One region of the Paenibacillus sp. VCA1 genome, then DNA from elsewhere that is predicted to be linked to it. Evidence: predicted binding sites of a transcription regulator. Region 1 holds the regulator's gene; each other region holds the start of a gene.
What was found. The regulator Rex, encoded in region 1, represses fermentation and respiration genes when NADH is low (regulators of the CRP and FNR family bind a similar motif). The targets are predictions, from matches to a motif close to TTGTGAAATATTTCACAA.

Region 1 (6,147 bases):
CATCGTCCGTGTCCGTTTCATGAGATCTTCCAGGATGGCGGTATTTTCTTTCATCAGCTCTTCTTTCGTGACCATATCCAAATCCACGATGCCTAGCGAGGTCAATCCGGATTTCATCATGGTCTGCACGATGTTGAGCGCCTGCTCGAAGTCGTTGCTTGAACCCGTGCTTCGTCCGCCGTAGAAAATTTCTTCCGACGCAGCTCCTCCAAGCGCAATCATAATCTGCTCTTCCAGGAACGTTTTCGTATACAGATACTGCTCCTGCGTCGGATTATGACGCACATATCCAAGCGCTTTGCCGCGCGGGCTGAGCGCTACCTGGCTCACGCTGCCGGGCCGTACGAGCTCCGCCATGATGGCATGTCCGAGTTCGTGGATCGCGACGCGTTTTTTCTCTTCCAGCGTCGATTCACGGTCGGTGCGTTCGCCCATCATCACTTTGTCAATGGACATGGACAAATGTTTTTGTTCTATTTCTTTCAGCCCTTCACGCATCGCATAAATGGCTGCTTCATTCATGACGCTCTCCAGCTGGGCCCCGGAAAAGCCAAAGGATTCTTCGGCGATTTTTCCGAGATCGACATCGGTTTTCAGCGGTTTGTTTTTTGCATGGAGCCGGAGAATATGCTCCCGGCCCTTTTTGTCGGGCAGATCGACCTGGATATGCCGGTCGAAGCGGCCCGGACGGAGCAGCGCGCTGTCGAGCATTTCTTTGCGGTTCGTCGCCGCGATCAGCAAAATTCTCGGACTGTCGGACGAATAAATTCCGTCCATCTCGGTCAGCAGCTGGTTCAGCGTCTGGTCGTATTCGCGCTGCTGGCCGCCCTCGCGTTTGCCGCCGATGACGTCGATCTCATCGATGAAAATGATGGCGCTTTGCTTGTTTTCCTTCACGGCTCGGTTTCGCGCTTCGCGGAACAATTCACGCACACGTCCCGCGCCGACGCCGACGTACATTTCGACGAATTCGCTGCCTGAAGAAGCCACGAATACCGAATCCGTGTAATGAGCCGCGGCTTTGGCCATCAGCGTCTTGCCTGTTCCGGGAGGACCCGTGAGCAGAATCCCTTTTAACGGGCGGATGCCCAGCTTGCGGATCTCTTCATGTTTGATCAAAAAATCCAGGGCTTCCATCAGCTCCTGCTTGGCATGATCCTGCCCGCCGATTTCTTCGAACGTCAGCTTCTTGGGGCCTCTCTTCTTGCGTTTGCGTTCCGTTCCGGCCCCTACGGCCAGCCCGCCGCGAACGCTCGCCATGAACAGCAGCCCGCCGACAAGCAGCGTCGCGATGATCAGCGGAATGATGTTGACGCCGATATATGCCAGAAATATGAGCAGCACCGGAACGAATCCGATGAGAATCTCTTTGGACCATCTAGGCATTATTCCCACACCCCAATCTTTCCGGGGTTCCGGGGTAATACGATAAATTTGCTGTGTTCGCCGTCGCTAAGGCCGATATACACGTTTTTGGCATCCATTTCCGTTTGGGTTTTAATGCCGGTATCTTTCGCAAGCTGATCCAGCTTGGCCGGAATTTCGGTATATTTCTTGTTATCCATCGCTTCCGCTACGGAAAACATGGCCGAGTCCCAAAAACGGTTCAGCTTATCGGAAGAGTGGTCCACAAAGTCGAAATTCAGCTCGCGGTTCCCCACCACCGATTTGCCTTGCGTCGTAATTTGATTCACAAGGCCGGAAAGGTTCGTGTCCGGCTTCAAATCCAGCTTCAGGTTGATCTGATTGCGGCTAATATCGAATTGGGCGTTGTTGACGCCTTTATAATTTTGAACGATTTTCTGCAGCGGACCCTGCATCGTCGTCTGGCGGTAAATGAACCAGCCTCCGAACAGCAGCGCCGCCGATATGACAACAGTAATCGCAATTGGTATTGGACGCAGTTTCAAAACGTATGTCCTCCTCTCATATTCTAAAACTATTTTCTATATATATATCATACGAAAAATAGACAACCGCGGCAAAGAGCTTTAAGCATAAGCATCTCGTCACGGTCATTCAGGACTTTTCCGATTTGCATTTCGACACGACTGTCACACCAGATCGATAGAGTATATCGAATCACTACAATGAAGAGTATATCACATCGTATATACTAAATCGAAGGTAATGTGTGAAAGTATTTAAAATATTATCCTGCTCACGCCAAAGAACCCCATTTTCATGAGGTTCTTTTTCATTCTTGAACGGACAAATCTACATATGACGCCTATTTTTCATTACCGGTTCGGCAGCGTAAACGGGCCTCCGATGCTTTGGCCGTCGCTAAACCGATAGAATTGGTAGTAATAATGATCCTTCGACCAGTAAAAAAGCTGCCAGGCATACTGGCCGTTATACATTCCAGGCACGATCTTCAGCTTTTTCACGTCGGGTATCTCCTTCAGCGCCTTCTCCCTGACCTGATTTTCCGAAATGCCGTTTGAAAGCAGCTCTTCGTGAACCGTGCCTTCGCCGGATTTGACTTTGCCGTCTTCGTCCATCGTTACCCATACCATCACCGGCCGATTGTCTTTGTCCAAGCCTTCGATCGCCCAGCAGATCGTATCCCACACCGATTTTTGGGCTTCGGTCACCTTTACGAGGCTGGTCTCCTGCTTCGCCTTCAGAATCGCTGCCGTCTCCTGGGCCCGGATGTCCTGAGTTACGTATATGTAATAACGGTAAAGTCCGAAAACAAGCAGCAGCAAAACGACGATTCCGAGAAAAATCCATTTCTTCTTATTCTTCAGCATAAGCTCCCCTATCTGTTGCCGTCCTATCGGGCCAAGAGACCTTCAAAAGCGGCTTGGGCTTCCCGGCGGATGCGCTCTTCGTCCATGGTCAGGCAGGCGCCGTGTTTCACGACCTGCTTGCCGTCCACCCATACGTGCTCGACGTCTTTGCCGCAAGCTGAATAAATGGCGTGGGAAATCAGATCGGTGTGCGGAAGAAAATGGGCCTGGTCGGTGTTGAGCGCGATGAAATCGGCTTTCATTCCCGGAGCCAGCGTGCCGACGTCTTTCAGGAAAAGGGACTCCGCGCCGTGGACCGTTCCCATTTTCAGCGCTTCGTACGCCGGAATTGCCGTCGGATCGCCGGAAACCCCTTTATGGATCAATGCGGCGAGACGCATTTCTTCGAACATATCCAAATTGTTATTGCTTGCCGCTCCGTCGGTTCCCAGAGAGACCGTCACTCCGGCCTTGAGCAAGTCCGTCACGCGCGCCACGCCGCTTGCCAGCTTCAGGTTGCTTCCCGGGTTATGGGAAACGGCCACGTTGTTGCTCGCCAAAATGCCGATTTCTTCATCGGTCAAATGAACGGCATGCGCCACCAGAGACGGTCTCGAAAATACGCCGAGCTTTTCCAGATGGGCAACCGGACGCAAACCGTATTCCTTGACGTTTTGCTCCACTTCGGCCATCGTTTCGGACATATGGGTATGCATCGGCAGATCCATATCATGCGCCGCCTGCACGAATTTTTCGATATAATCCGGAGGGCAGGTATACGGCGCATGCGGCGAAATCATGGTCGTGATCCGGCCGTTGGCCTTTCCGTTCCAGTCGCGCGCGAATTGGATCGCCTCGTTCAGCTTGTGGCGCTGAAGCTCCTCGGAACACAAACCGATGACGCCGCGCATCAGGGAGGCGCGGATTCCCGATTCTTCCGTCACTTTCGCCACTTGATCCATATGGTCGTACATGTCGAGGAAGGTTGTCGTGCCGCCTTTCAGCATTTCCAGTACGGATAAGGACGTACCCCAGTAGACATCGGATGAAGTGAATTTGGCTTCCATCGGCCACATTTTTTCCTGAAGCCAGATTTGCAGGGCCAGATCATCCCCGTATCCGCGCAGCAGCGACATCGCCGCATGTCCGTGCGTATTGACCAATCCGGGCATAAAAAACAGATGCGTCCCGTCGAATACGGGAACATCGCCTTCAAGTTCCGGTTTTTCTTCCCCGATATAAGCGATGCGGTCGTCCTCGATCACCATATATCCGCGGATTACCGGCTTGTCTTGATCAGGCACGGCAAAGCTGCCGTTCGCGATGATCCATTTATTCGTTGTCTTGTTCTCCGTCATCGGTAGAACCTTCCTTTCCGTTATCCAAATAATATGCCAAGCTCAGCAGGTCGGTCGTAAAGTCCGCCGCATGAATCCGGATGTTGGCCGGAGCCTTCAGGATCGTCGGCGCGAAGTTCAGAATCGCTTCGATTCCGGCCCCGATCAATTGATCCGCCACGTTCTGGGCTTCGACGGCGGGCACGGTGATGATGCCGATCCGGATATTGTGCTTTTTGATCGTGTCCGTCATTTCCTCCATCGGCTGCACCGTAAGCGTATTGATCCGTTTTCCGATCTTTTTCGGATTTTCGTCGAACACCGCCACGATTTTAATGTTTTCGCGAAGGTAATAGTTGTAATTCGAAAGGGCCTGGCCCAAATTCCCGGCGCCTACCAGCACCGCGTTGATCTGCTGGTCCAGGTTCAGAATGTGGCGGATTTTTTCGATCAGGTACGAAACGTCATACCCGATCCCTTTCCGGCCGAAATCGCCGAAATAGGCAAGATCCTTGCGGATTTGCGCCGGATTCAGGTCGAGTTTCAGGCCAAGCTCCTGGGAGGAGACCGTCGCAACCTCCCGCTTGTTCAAATCATTCAAATAACGTAAATATACAGGCAGTCTGCGGACGACCGCTTCGGAAATTTTCTCCGATTTCATGCTTGTTCCCCCTATTTAACAGCTTAATTTCTATCGTTAACATCGTATGAAAAGAGGTGCGTTAACCCTCTTGAAGCCATTCAGATATACGGGGAACCATTTTTTCCGTATTCATATGCTCCATCTTTGGCCCCGGCAAGGAGTAGAGAAAATATTTCCCGTAATAAGACTCGATCACCCGCGTATCGTAAACGATGACGATGCCGCGGTCATTCGCCGTGCGAACCAAGCGGCCGAACCCCTGTTTAAAACGGATAACCGCTTGAGGCACGGAAAGCTTCATGAACGGATTTTTTTTCTGGCGCTGTAAAAGCTCCGCTTTCGCTTCGTACAGCGGATGGTTTGGCGGCTGGAACGGAAGCCTTACGATCGCAAGGCAGGTCAATGCCTCGCCGGGGATATCGACCCCTTCCCAGAAGCTGCTCGTACCGAGCAGCACCGAAGCGCTGCTGTCCTGGAAACGTCTGATGAGCTTGGTACGGCTGCCGCTGTCGACGCCTTGGCCGAGAACGGTGATGTCGCTGCCCGCAAGGGTGTTTTTCAACGGCTCATGCACCTGCCGCAGCATCCGGTACGAAGTGAACAGCACCAGCATCCGCCCGTGCGTCGCAACGGCCGCGTCCGCCAAGGAGCGCACCAGCGTATCGACGAACACGGCGTCGCCGACGCTTCCTTTGACGCTGGGGAAATCCCGCGGGATGACGAGAAGCGCCTGATCCCGGTATTTGAACGGAGACGGAAGCTGCACGGTCACGAGGCGACCGCTTTCCTGGTCTTCCTCCAGGCCGAGATTGTCGATCATATATTGGAAGGATTTGTCTACCGACAACGTCGCCGACGTTAAAATAACGCTTTTCTTTTTGTCGAAAAACAATTCCTTCAGCTGTTTGCTGACATCCACCGGGACCGCGTACAACTGCAGCGATTTGCTGCGGAAATGGCTGCTGGCTTCCATCCAATAAACGACGGTTTCATCGTTCAAGTTCATGAAGGTCCGCAGGTCGTCGCGTTCGGCGGCAAGATCCTTGAACAGGCCGCTGAGGTCTGTAATCAGGCTGTCGGCGCTGTAATCGTCTTCGTTTTCCTTGTATTCCGCCAGCATTTTTTCGCCGCGGCGGACGATCTCGCTGATTTTGACGTGGATCTGGTTTTCCAGCCCCTTCAGCGCTTCCCACTCCTGCGGCCATTTCGACGGCTGCAGCCGGAGCACGAATTGCCCCGCTTCGCCCGGCGAAACGTCATTTCGTTCCGGCATCAGGGCGAAAAGGGATTCGCTGAGCTTATCCCATGTTTCCTTGACGTCCACCAAATCTTCGCTCATGCGGTCAATCGCGGCGATCCAGTCGCTTGCCCGCTCCTGTCCGGACGGCTGCAGCTGCTGGCGAAGAGCGATAAGCTGTCCGCTGCGCGAATC
Region 2 (6,147 bases), on a different contig from region 1:
CCTAATCCTTCGCAATATACCAATAAGCGATGCCGACGAACAAAATGCCGCCAACCATGTTGCCGAGCGTAACCGGGATCAGATTCGCGGCCATTCCCGCCCACGAAACCGTCTCCGGATGCGGGATGAACAGCGAAATCGACAGCAGCGTCATGTTCGCCACGCTGTGCTCGAACCCGGAAGTGATAAAGGCGAACAGGCACCAGAAAATCATGACCAGCTTCGCGATTTCTTCTTTCAGCTTCATGGAGCACCAAACCGCGAGACAAACGAGCGTATTACACAAAATGCCGCGCATGAACAGCTCCATAAACGGCGCATTCATTTTCGCGCTTGCCGCGCTGTTGATGAAATCGGCCGTGCCGCCCTTCGCAAGACCGGTAAAGACGAAAATCGCCGCTACCAGCATGGATCCGGCAAAATTGCCGACATAGCTGTAAAGCCATATTTTGACCGTATCCAGCCAGGTCGTCTTTTTGTTTAGCGTGCTGACGACCATGACGAAGTTGTTCCCGGTAAACAGATCCGATCCGGCCATCAAAACAAGACTCAAGGCGATGCCGAAGCTGACCCCCATTACAATTTTGGTGGCGGGAGCATGGGCCGGGGACAATAATCCGCCGATCGTAAAGATCAGGATGATGCCAAAGCCAACGAACAGGCCCGCCAGCATGGAGGAGACGAGATATTTCCCAAAACTCCGGTTCAATAAGTTAACCTTGCCGACGCCTGCGTTTTCAACGGTTAAGATCGTGTTTTTCATGGTGCTTCAGCCCCCCAACATAGACATAACCGTCGATCACGGCGGTCTCGTAGGTCGCGATGCAGCCGTCGTCCGGCTTTTGCACCTCGCCCGTCGTCAGCGAGATTTTCCAATCATGCAGCGGGCAAAATACGTACTCACCCGACACGATCCCTTCGGCAAGCGGCCCGTTTTTATGCGGACACCGATTGCTGACGGCGCGCACCTCGCCGTTTGACAACCGGAATAATGCGATCGTTTCGTCCCGCACCTGGACCTCCTTGCCGATCAGCGGCTTCAGGTCCTCCAGCTTCATCACTTTCACCAGTTCCTTTGTAGCGCTCATGCGGTTCCCTCCCCGTTATGGTTTTTCCACCGTATACATGCTGCGGCGTTCCTCGTTATCGAGCGCGGCCTTCCAGGCTTCGCGGTAGGTTCTTTTTGCCGCCTCGAACCGGTCAACCAAAATCTCGATTTCCGCTTCATCCGCCAGCATGTGGCGCACCCAATCCGCGCCCATCCGGTTCACCCAAGGGGCCGTGCGTTCGCCGTAAATGCCCGTTTCCCGGTACAGCTGCACATAGGCTTTGGCCAGTCGAATCACTTCTTCCTCCGTCGTTACGGTCGTCAAGCTGTCGCATTCCCGGACTTCGGTGCCGCCGTTGCCGCCAAAATATAGCTGATACCCGTTCTCCACGCACACCACGCCAAAATCCTTCGTCAGCACCTCGGCGCAGTTTCGCGGACAGCCGGTGACGCCCATTTTCATTTTGTGCGGCGTATCGACCATCTCTATTTCCTGCTCGAGCCGAATGCCAAGCCCTAACGAATCCTGCGTGCCGAAGCGGCAAAATCTCGAGCCGACGCACGACTTCACGTTGCGCAGCGATTTCGAGTAGGCATACCCCGAACGCATCTCCAGCTCTTCCCATATTTTAGGAACATCCTCTTTTTTCACACCGTACAGGCCGATGCGGCTGGCGCCCGTGATTTTGACCAGCGGCACCTCGTATTTTTTCGCCACTTCGCCGATGCGGATCAGATCCTCCGGCGTCGTCGTTCCGCCATACATCCGCGGAATGACGGAGAAGGTGCCGTCCTTCTGGATGTTGCCTTCCATCCGTTCGTTGACGTACCGGGAAGCCTTGTCGTCGGCATACGTCTCGGGACGCAGCATCCGCAAGTAGTAGTTCAAAGCCGGACGGCATTTCGAGCAGCCTTCCTCATGCGCAAACCCAAGCACGATGCGCACTTCCCTTGGCGACTGCAGCCCTTTCTCCCGGATTGCGGCGACGACTTCATCACGGAAAAGCGTGGTGCAGCCGCACATGCCGGCCGCTTTTTGCGCCGAGGCATCGAATTTATCGCCGAGCGTATGCGCAAGGATCGCTTCGACCATGCCTCGGCATTTGCCGCACGAGCCGCCCGCTTTCGTCAAGGATTTGACTTCATCGAAGGTCGTTAATCCATGCTCGAGGATCGCGCCGACGATTCTTCCTTTCGTCACGCCGTTGCATCCGCAAATCGTCTCGTCCGCGCTGATCGCCGCCACGTCCATCCCGCCGTCATCCCCGGCTTTATGCAGCACCGATGCGCTCGTATATTCCTGAATGTCGCTTCCTTTCTTCAGCATATTGAACAGCCTGTTGCCATCCGAAACATCCCCGTAGAGAACGACGCCAACGACCTTTCCGTCACGGACCAGCACTTTTTTATAGGCTCCGGCAAATTCGTCCTGAACGACGATCGCTTTCGTATTTTCGTCTGCATGAATTTCCCCGCCGCTGAACAGGTCGCAGCCTGCCACCTTCAACTGCGTCGACAACACACTGCCATGGTACCCTTCCGTCGGTTGGCCTGTCAGATGATCCGCAAGCACGACGCCCTGCTCATAAAGCGGCGCTACCAATCCATAAGCGATGCCGCGGTGTTCGGCGCATTCGCCGACCGCATACACGTTCGGGTCCGTCGTCTGCATGACGTCATTGACCTGGATGCCCCGGCCCACCGCCAACCCCGCTTCGCGCGCCAGCGCGACATTCGGCCGGATGCCGACGGCCATCACGACAAGATCGCATTCGACGCTGGTGCCGTCTTCGAATCGCAGCCCTTGCACCCGGCCGTCGCCGTAGATTTCCGTCGTTTTTTTCTCCATCAGGAACTTCATGCCCTGGGCTTCCAGGTCCCGCTGCAGCAGCTTCGCGGCTGCCGGGTCGAGCTGCATTTCCATCAGGTAAGGGAGCAAATGAACGACATGCACTTCCATCCCTTGGTTCATCAGCCCGCGTGCCGCTTCCAGGCCCAAAAGTCCGCCCCCGATGACCACCGCCTTTTTGTACTGTTTGGCCGCTTCCAGCATCATTTTCGTATCGTCAATCGTCCGGAAGCCGATCACACCCTCGAGGGTATGCCCCGGTACCGGCAGAATAAACGCGCTGGACCCCGTCGCGATAATCAGCTCGTCATAAGGCACCACGCTTCCCCGATCCGTCGTGACTTGCTTCGCTTCCCGGTCGATCGTTACCACATGCTCATTTGCCAGCAAATGTATGTCATTGGACTGATACCAATCCCAATCGTTGATCGTAATTTCCTCGAACGTCGTTTTGCCCTGCAGCACAGGTGACAACATGATGCGGTTATAGTTCGGATAAGGTTCGTCTCCGATCATCGTCACATCAAAGCGTTCGCGGTCGCGGCGTAGAATCTCCTCGATGCACCGTGCTCCCGCCATCCCGTTGCCAATCATCACCAATCTTTTTTTCATTGCCACGCCTCCCGTGCAACATTGTGAAATCTATTACATGCTAAGCGTAGCTGATTTTCAAGGATTTGGATGTAACAAAGATCATAGACATGGGAAAAAGGTTCAAATTTGGGAAAGAAAAATTTTAGGGAATTCAGTATTTTTTAAACGATCTACTACCTATCTGCTAAAGAGCAAAATCGTTTATGATGAGATAAAGTCAATCTTGGAACGGAGTGAAAAAACATGGATGCGCAAGCGATCATTTCAAACATCGTAAAAGTTCTAAAGCAAGTCGACGGCGTCCAAGCTCTGGTATTGGGCGGTTCAAGGGCGAAGGGAACGCATCATCCCGGCTCCGATATCGATATCGGCATTTATTATGATCCCGGCAAAGGGCTGGACCTTGCCCAACTGCGCCGCGCAGCCTCGGATTTGGACGACGATCATCGAGACAACGTCATGACGGACATCGGCGGTTGGGGATCCTGGATCAATGGCGGCGGCTGGCTGCAGGTGAAGCAAATGCCGGTTGATTTTTTATACCGCGACCTCGGCAAAGTGTCCCAAGTCATTGAGCAGTGCCACGCCGGACATCTCACGATCGACTATCAGCCGGGGCATCCCCATGGATTCCTGAATGCGATTTATGCAGCTGAAGCAGCGTTGTGCAAGGTGTTATGGGATCCATCGGGACTTGTTGGTGAAATGAAGAGCAGAATGAACCCCTACCCGCATGCGCTTCGAAAGGCGATCATCGAAAAATTTCTGTGGGAAGCAAGCTTTTCGCTGGAGATCGGAAAAAAAGGCATTCCTAAAAAAGATTTATCTTATATCGCCGGATGCTGCTTCAGGGCCGTCTCCTGCTTGAATCAGGTTTTGTTTGCCCTGAACGAAACGTATTGGATGAACGAAAAAGGAGCTGCGGCCATCGCCGATTCTTTTTCCACGGTGCCAAGCCGGTACGCTCAAAGAGTCAATGACATCATCACCTTGGTCACGGAAGATCAAACCGGTTTAGAACAGGCGCTTGGAATGCTGCGTGATCTGATTCAGGAAACGGATCATCTGGTGAAAATGAAAGGCGTTTTGAATTAACGGCGCAATCGGCTGAACGAATGGAATATGAAAAAATAAAACCGCCTTCGATGAAGTGCATCCCAAGAGTTAGACACCATCCGTCGTTGAGGTGCAGATCACGAAAAGGCGGTTTTCATAAGTGATCCCTTTCACTTTTTTAATATTTAGCTGATTGGTTGCTGGACACCTTTGAGCCACACGGCTTTAATTGACAAGCTATCCGAAATTTTGGTTGTGGGGTCCCCATCGACCAGTACGAGGTCAGCACGAGTCCCTTCGGCAATACGGCCGCGGTCATGAAGTTCAAAGCGGCGGGCTGTTGTAGAGGTAGCCGACCGCAGTGCTTCCAGCGGAGTGAAACCTGCCTTAACCAGCAATTGCATTTCATGATGAACGCTGGCGCCGTGGGCAAGACCGCCAAGCTGTGGTACGGGAACCGGTGAAACATCCGTGCCGACCAAAATATCGACTCCCGCCTGGTGCAGATCCATTACGTTTTTAAAGCTGTTCTCCATACTTCCTTGTGGAAAGGTGTTGAAGCTGGAGTTCAGGATATCGATCCATTCCGGGCTTAATTTGGAATGCACGCGAGGATCATCAGCCAACTCCGATGCCGAATTGCCAATGATGGATGAATTTAATACCAGGCATGGTATAACAAAAGCGCCGGCATTTGCGATGGATTGTACCAGCTCCGGTGTTGACCCGGGCCGATCCATAAACAGGTGACCCAGTCCGTCCACCCCAAGATCGATCGCGGTTTGCGAGGACCGGGCGGTCAATACGTGCGCAATGACCTGTTTATTAAACTTGTGGGCTTCGTCCACGGCCGCTTTTAAAATGTCGTCGCTTAATACAGGCAATCCGGGCGCACCCATGACCGTCCCTTCTTCAATCATGATTTTAATATAGTCAGCGCCATTCTCCACTTGGGTGCGGACATGTTTGATCGCTTCTTCAATCGTTGTAACCTGCGGCACTTCTTCGTGGTCATGAGCATAGGCGGCAAGCATCGCTTCCCGTTCTTCCTCTGACAGTTTCTGCAGTTCCTTCATAACAAACTCAGGGATTTCGCCGTCATCCGGCAGCAATTCATCAGGATGCCCCCCGGGAGCGGTAACCGCGTTGCCCGCAGAACGAACGTCCGCGATATCATGCAAATTTTTCAACTGTATCTCGCGGCCTCTTTTTGTAAAATCACCATTCAATTCGAGTTCCGTCGTGACACCGAATTTTAACGCATCCCGTAATCCGCCGATGGAAGTATGAACATGCGCATCAATCAACCCCGGCAGCAGTGTTGCATTTTCCGCATCGATCACTGTGGCGCCTGCCGGAATATCTCCTCCCACCGAAGCAATTTGTTCCCCTTTGATGACAATCGTTCTTGCATCGATGACATTTTCCCCATCAAAAATACAAGCATTAGTAATAGCCGTAATCTTTTCGGATGAAAGGTTTTGTTTTTCATTTGTCATAAAATTTGTCCTCCTAATTCGGAATGATTAAAGACTAACAGTTAGAAAACTAATTGTCAATGATCTATCTTTTTGTTTATTGCTATTCATGGCTTAACTTC
Region 3 (6,147 bases), on a different contig from region 1:
TTCACGGTGCTGAAGCAGATGCTTGCGCCACTCCGCATCATCCCTTTGGGGATAATCCTCTCTATAATGGGCGCCGCGGCTTTCCTTCCGTTTTAGCGCGGCAAGGGTCACCAGCATGCAGCTCGTCAGCATGTTCGCAAATTCGAACTCTTCCTTCTTCGTCAGTTCCGACTCAAAAATCGGCAGCTGCCGCTGAAGCTCCTCCAGCCCTTTTCGAAGCATCGGTTCGCTGCGGCGCAGCCCGGCATATCGAACCATTACTTTCTGTAGTTTCAACCGCCGCTCGATAATCGCCTGCTTGGGGGCGCCTGTCCGGCCCTCCAACTGATGGGTCAGATCGACGGAACCTGCGAGAGGCGCCAACTCCCGGATCCGGTTTACAATCCGTCTGCCGAACACAATCGCCTCGGACAGCGAATTGCTTGCCAAACGATTCGCCCCATGCACGCCGGTCGAGGACACTTCGCCGCAGGCAAACAACCTTGCGACGCTGCTTTCCCCGTTCAGGTCCGTTTTCACTCCACCCATCATATAATGCGCAGCCGGAGCGACGGGAATCCAATCCGTTGCCATGTCCAGGCCGTAATTCAGGCAAGTTTCGTAAATGGTCGGAAAACGGTGCTGGATGACATCCTGCGGCTCATGCGTAATGTCCAGATACACAAACGTCGATTTCGTTTCTTCCATTTCGCTGACGATCGCCCGAGCCACGATATCCCGGGGCGCCAACTCGAGCAGCTGATGGTATTTGTCCATGAACCGATCGCCCTTGATATTCCGCAGCACGGCTCCTTCGCCCCGAACCGCTTCCGATATGAGGAAACGCGGAGCGCCGGGATAACACAACGCCGTCGGGTGGAACTGAATGAATTCCATGTCGCGGATTCGCGCCCCAGCCCGGTAAGCGATGGCAATGCCGTCTGCTGTTGCCACTTCCGGGTTCGTCGTATATCGGTAAAGCTGCCCGGCCCCTCCGGTACACAATATGGTCGCCGACGCCTTCACATACACCCTTTGCCCGTCGGGACGCTGTACGAGAGCCCCTACGCATTCGTTCCCAACCGTAATGACGTCGACCACAAAATGATGCTCCCACACTTGAACACGCTCATGAACGCATACCTGCGCGGCCAGCGCCCTGACGATCTCGAAGCCGGTCGCATCCCCGTTCGCGTGCAAAATGCGGCGCCGGCTGTGGGCGCCTTCCTGCGTCAAGGCAAGCTCCCCGTTTTCAACGTCAAAACTGGTGCCCAGGCGAATCAGCTCCTGAACGCCTTCGGGCCCTTCATTCACAAGCGCGTCGACCGCGGCGGAAGAGCATAATCCCGCCCCGGCCATCAGCGTATCTTCCCGGTGGTATGCCGGTGAGTCGTCCTCTGAAGTCACGGCGGCGATGCCGCCTTGGGCATAGCGGGTGTTGCTCTCCAGAAGCGCGTTTTTCGTAATCATGATGACGTTAAGGTCCTTTCCCGCCTCAATCGCCGTATAGAGACCCGCAATCCCGGACCCAATGACGATGACATCCGTTTCCAAGCAGGGCAACGACTGCAGGTCAAAATCAACCAAAAACTGAGGAATCATTGCATCATTCACCTGTCTTAAGAGAAAGAGTAGCGCATGCTACTGTACTTGTAACATGCGCTCTAAAGAAATTCGGGCCCGGTCTGCGACAGCCGGCGGCACGTAAATTTGCGGCTTCATGGTTTCCAGACACTTCACCAATTTTTTGAGATTGTTTACTTTCATGTTCGGGCATACCAAATATTTGGATGCGAAATGGAAGGTTTTATCCGGACTGTCCTTGCGGAGCTGATATCCCGTTCCGTCTTCCGTACCAACGATAAATTCCTGACAGTCCGACTTTTTGCAGTAATCGATGATGGCTGTCGTGCTGCCTACAAAATCGCCCATCGCCACGACTTCCGGGCGGCATTCCGGGTGTACGACAAACTGGGCGTTCGGATGTTTGGCTTTCATCTCCACAACATCCTTCACGGTCAACATATCATGCGTGTTGCAGTATCCTTCCCAAATGATCATCTTTTTGTCGGTATGCTGCTGCACGTAATGGCCGAGGTTTTTATCCGGCACCCAGATGATCTCGTCGCAATCCAGCGACTGAATGACTTTTACGGCATTGGATGAGGTACAACAAATGTCCGTTTCCGCTTTCACGTCGGCGGAGGAGTTGATATATGTAACGACTTTGGCATTCGGATGCTGCGCTTTCAGCTTGCGGAGTCCGTCCACGTTCACCATGTCGGCCATTGGGCAACCCGCGCGTTCGTCCGGAATCAAAACCGTCTTGTTCGGAGCCAAAATTTTGGCGCTTTCCCCCATAAAATGCACGCCGCAAAATACGATCGTCTCCGCATCGGTTTGCGCGGCTTTTTGGGCAAGCAAAAAGGAATCGCCTCGGAAGTCGGCTACCTCCTGAATTTCGTCTCTTTGATAATAATGGGCAAGAATGATTGCGTTTCTTTCCTTTTTGAGTTGCATCAGCTTCTCGGTCAATTCCCGTTTTTGCTCCTCTTTATGCTGCAGCGCAAGAGCTTCCACCAGAAACCCACTCCTTTAATAATGTCATCACATCATTATAATATTGTGAAAATTCTCTCAAAGTTAGGTGTCTAAGCCTCGAGGTTTTTCAGTTATCAACTAATGTACACAAGGTTTCACGGACTGTCAATTGGGCGGCATGTTCGCAACGGGCAGGGCCATATTCGAAAAAATTCCTTATGCGGTGCATGTTTGATGCGCCCCTTCACCGTAAAAAAGCTTGTTTAGTCCATTAAAAAATTTTTAAGTGCCGCAAAAAACAAAAACCCGAAAGACGACGATCATCGTCTTTCGGGTTATTATTTTTGCGATAGTCGGTCAAACGTCCGGTTTATGCTTGGGTTCCGGGAGGCGTCCCCCCGTTGCCTGTATTCGGATCGTCCGCCGGAGGGTTGGTCGGATCGTTCGGAATGTCCGAAGGGCTCTCCGGAACATCGTTCGGAATCTCATTCGTCGGCAAGTTGGCGTTGTCCTCTTTGCCTTGGATGCGGACGCGAACGTCACCGATCGAGTCGATCACGGGTGCTCCGCCTTCGGAAGAACCTCCGTTTTCGTCTTCGCGCGGTCCGTCTTCGGACAGATATCCTTGTTCGATCAGTTCTTTGATTTGCTCAAGCTCCAGCGTTTCTTTCTCAAGCAGCGTATTCGCGATGAGATGAACCTCTTTGGAGTGCTTGATCAGCAGATCCTTACAACGCTGATAACATTCGTTGGTCATGCGCTGCATTTCCTGATCGATTTCGTAAGCGATGGAATCACTGTAATTTTGCTCATGGCCGAGATCACGGCCAAGGAATACCTGGCCTTGCGACGAGCCGAACTGGAGCGGCCCAAGCTTTTCGCTCATGCCGTATTCCATGATCATGCTGCGCACGATGCCTGTCGCTTGCTGGAAGTCGCTGTATGCGCCGGTTCCGATTTCTCCGATGAAGAGTTCCTCGGACACGCGGCCCCCGAGGAGACCCGTAACCTTATCCAGCAGTTCCTGTTTCGTGACGAGCATGCGATCTTCCTTCGGCATCATGATGACGTATCCGCCGGCACGGCCGCGAGGAATGATCGTTACTTTATGCACCATATCGGCATTCTCGAGGAAATAGCCGACGATCGTGTGACCCGCTTCGTGATAAGCGACGATCCGCTTCTCGCGGTCGCTGATCACGCGGCTGCGTTTCTCCGTGCCGACGATGACGCGGTCGATCGCTTCGTCCACCTCGCGCATGGAGATATCCTTCCGATTGCGGCGTGCCGCAAGCAGGGCAGCCTCGTTCATCAGGTTCTCCAGCTCGGCGCCGGTAAAGCCCGTGGTGCGTTTTGCTACAACATCAAGCTTAACGTCTTTCGTGAGCGGCTTGTTGCGCGCATGCACTTTCAGTACTGCTTCACGACCCTTCACATCCGGACGGTCTACCGTGATTTGACGGTCGAAACGTCCCGGACGCAGAAGCGCCGGGTCGAGAATATCGGCGCGGTTGGTTGCCGCAACGATGATGATGCCTTCATTGCCGCCGAAACCGTCCATCTCTACGAGCAATTGGTTCAGCGTCTGTTCGCGCTCGTCATGGCCACCGCCAAGACCGGCGCCGCGCTGGCGGCCAACCGCATCGATTTCGTCGATAAATATAATACATGGCGCATTTTTCTTCGCGTTCTCGAACAAATCGCGCACGCGGGATGCACCGACACCCACGAACATTTCCACGAAGTCGGAACCGGAAATGCTGAAGAACGGCACGCCTGCTTCGCCGGCTACCGCGCGGGCGAGGAGCGTTTTACCTGTACCCGGAGGACCTACGAGCAGCACCCCTTTCGGAATGCGCGCTCCGACGGCGGCAAATTTGCGCGGATCCTTCAGGAATTCCACAACTTCAACGAGTTCCTGTTTCTCTTCGTCGGCCCCGGCCACATCTTCGAACGTGACCCTCTTCTTCTCTTCATTATATAAGCGAGCACGGCTTTTGCCGAAGTTCATCACTTTGCCGCCGCCGCCCTGCGCCTGATTGAACAGGAAGAAGAAGAGAATGAACATGATAACCAAAGGAATCATGGAGGAGAGCAGCGTCAGCCAAATGCTTTCGCCTTCCATCTTCTTCTGGGTATATTGCATGCCGGTCTTGTCGCTGGCGTCAACCAGCTCTTGAATCGCGGCATCTGTAGCCGGAATGTAGGTCGAGAAGCTGTCGGATTTAGCCCCGTCCGGTCTATGATTATATTTACCGGTTACGAGATAGGCGTAACCGTCAAATTGAACCGTGATATCCTTCACATTGCCAGCCTTAATCTCTTGCCGAAATTCATCGTATCTAGGATTGTGAGCAGATTCACCGCTGCTGCTTACGAACTGGACAATGCCCACCACAACTAAAAAAAGAATCAAATAAAAACCAGAATTCCGGATGAACCGATTCATCCCCTACCTCCTCTCAAAACACTTTAATTATTTTACCATAGCCTGTCTGACCATCTCAACAGAGGTGGTATTCGCATGAACCGTCAGTAAAAAACGTCCATGGGCTGGAGTATCACCATTAGTGGGAATAGACTTCCGGTTTCAAGATCCCGATGTAGGGCAGGTTCCGGTAACGTTCGGCGTAATCCAAGCCGTATCCGACAACAAAGGCGTCCGGCAGTGAGAAGCCTGTATAATCAGCTTCCAGGTTTACGGTACGCCGCGCCGGCTTGTCAAACAGCGTGACAACGCACGTCGACTTGGCATTGCGGCTCTTGAGAAGCTCGATCAAATGGCTGAGTGTGAGACCGCTGTCGATAATATCTTCGACAATCAGGACGTCGCGTCCTTCCACCGACGCATCCAAATCTTTGATGATTTTGACGACGCCGGATGATTTGGTCTGTGTGCCGTAGCTGGATACGGCCATGAAGTCGAGCTCAAGAGGTACTGTCATATTTTTAACCAAATCGGCCATGAAAATAAACGCGCCTTTCAGTACGCAAATGACCAAAGGATTGCGCCCTTCATAAACCTTGCTGAGCTGTGCTCCGAGTTCCTTTATTTTCTTCTGGATTTCCTCTTCGGTGATCAGAACTTCTTGAATATCGTTTTGCAACTGAGCGAACCTCCTACGTTTATACTATGAAAGTCTTACTATGACCATTACAGTTGCTCCACTGCCTCTGCATCCTCCAGACGCATATGCAGGACGGACACCGTTTGCGCCCCGACCGCCGCGTGCGCGGACCGCCGGACTCCCGGTATCCAGATAATGTTGCCTGAACCATCGACCAATACAGGAATGCGGGAGCGAGCGGATGGAGGTATCTTCGCGTCAATGAAAATATCTTTTACCTTTTTGCTTCCGTTTAATCCCATGACCTTCATGGTATCTCCAGGCAGTCTTGAGCGGATTGTTAATGGATATTTCAATTGGCCGGCATCGAACACCGCTTCGGCGCAGGTTCCGGCCGCATTCGAAAAATAAGAGTCGTTCGGCGACTGAACCTTCATTTTCATCTTTTTGCCAATCTCAGGAATAAAAAGTTCCGGAACAGCAGTTTGAAGCTCGTATGTATAGCTCTTGGACTGCTCTTGCGGCCTGTGCATAAACCATATCATATCGTATTCGCGTA

Region 2: nirB (nitrite reductase large subunit NirB) is a predicted target of Rex. The motif match lies at 3,531-3,548, and genes of this name have one in related genera.
Region 3: nadA (quinolinate synthase NadA) is a predicted target of Rex. The motif match lies at 2,603-2,620, and genes of this name have one in related genera.

Annotation. Positions count from the first base shown of each region.
Region 1 covers NZ_JAVLSX010000004.1:85,191-91,337, reverse strand. Annotated here, with positions in the region: gene RJP21_RS09645 (AAA family ATPase) at 1-1,386, opposite strand, end outside; gene RJP21_RS09640 (hypothetical protein) at 1,386-1,910, opposite strand; gene RJP21_RS09635 (cell wall elongation regulator TseB-like domain-containing protein) at 2,241-2,756, opposite strand; gene RJP21_RS09630 (amidohydrolase) at 2,780-4,093, opposite strand; gene RJP21_RS09625 (redox-sensing transcriptional repressor Rex) at 4,068-4,733, opposite strand; gene dinG (ATP-dependent DNA helicase DinG) at 4,795-6,147, opposite strand, start outside.
Region 2 covers NZ_JAVLSX010000008.1:85,236-91,382, reverse strand. Annotated here, with positions in the region: gene RJP21_RS18965 (formate/nitrite transporter family protein) at 2-763, opposite strand; gene nirD (nitrite reductase small subunit NirD) at 738-1,088, opposite strand; gene nirB (nitrite reductase large subunit NirB) at 1,104-3,509, opposite strand; gene RJP21_RS18950 (nucleotidyltransferase domain-containing protein) at 3,735-4,586, shown strand; gene RJP21_RS18945 (amidohydrolase family protein) at 4,733-6,046, opposite strand.
Region 3 covers NZ_JAVLSX010000021.1:41,806-47,952, reverse strand. Annotated here, with positions in the region: gene nadB (L-aspartate oxidase) at 1-1,581, opposite strand, end outside; gene nadA (quinolinate synthase NadA) at 1,621-2,559, opposite strand; gene ftsH (ATP-dependent zinc metalloprotease FtsH) at 2,891-4,969, opposite strand; gene hpt (hypoxanthine phosphoribosyltransferase) at 5,088-5,627, opposite strand; gene tilS (tRNA lysidine(34) synthetase TilS) at 5,675-6,147, opposite strand, start outside.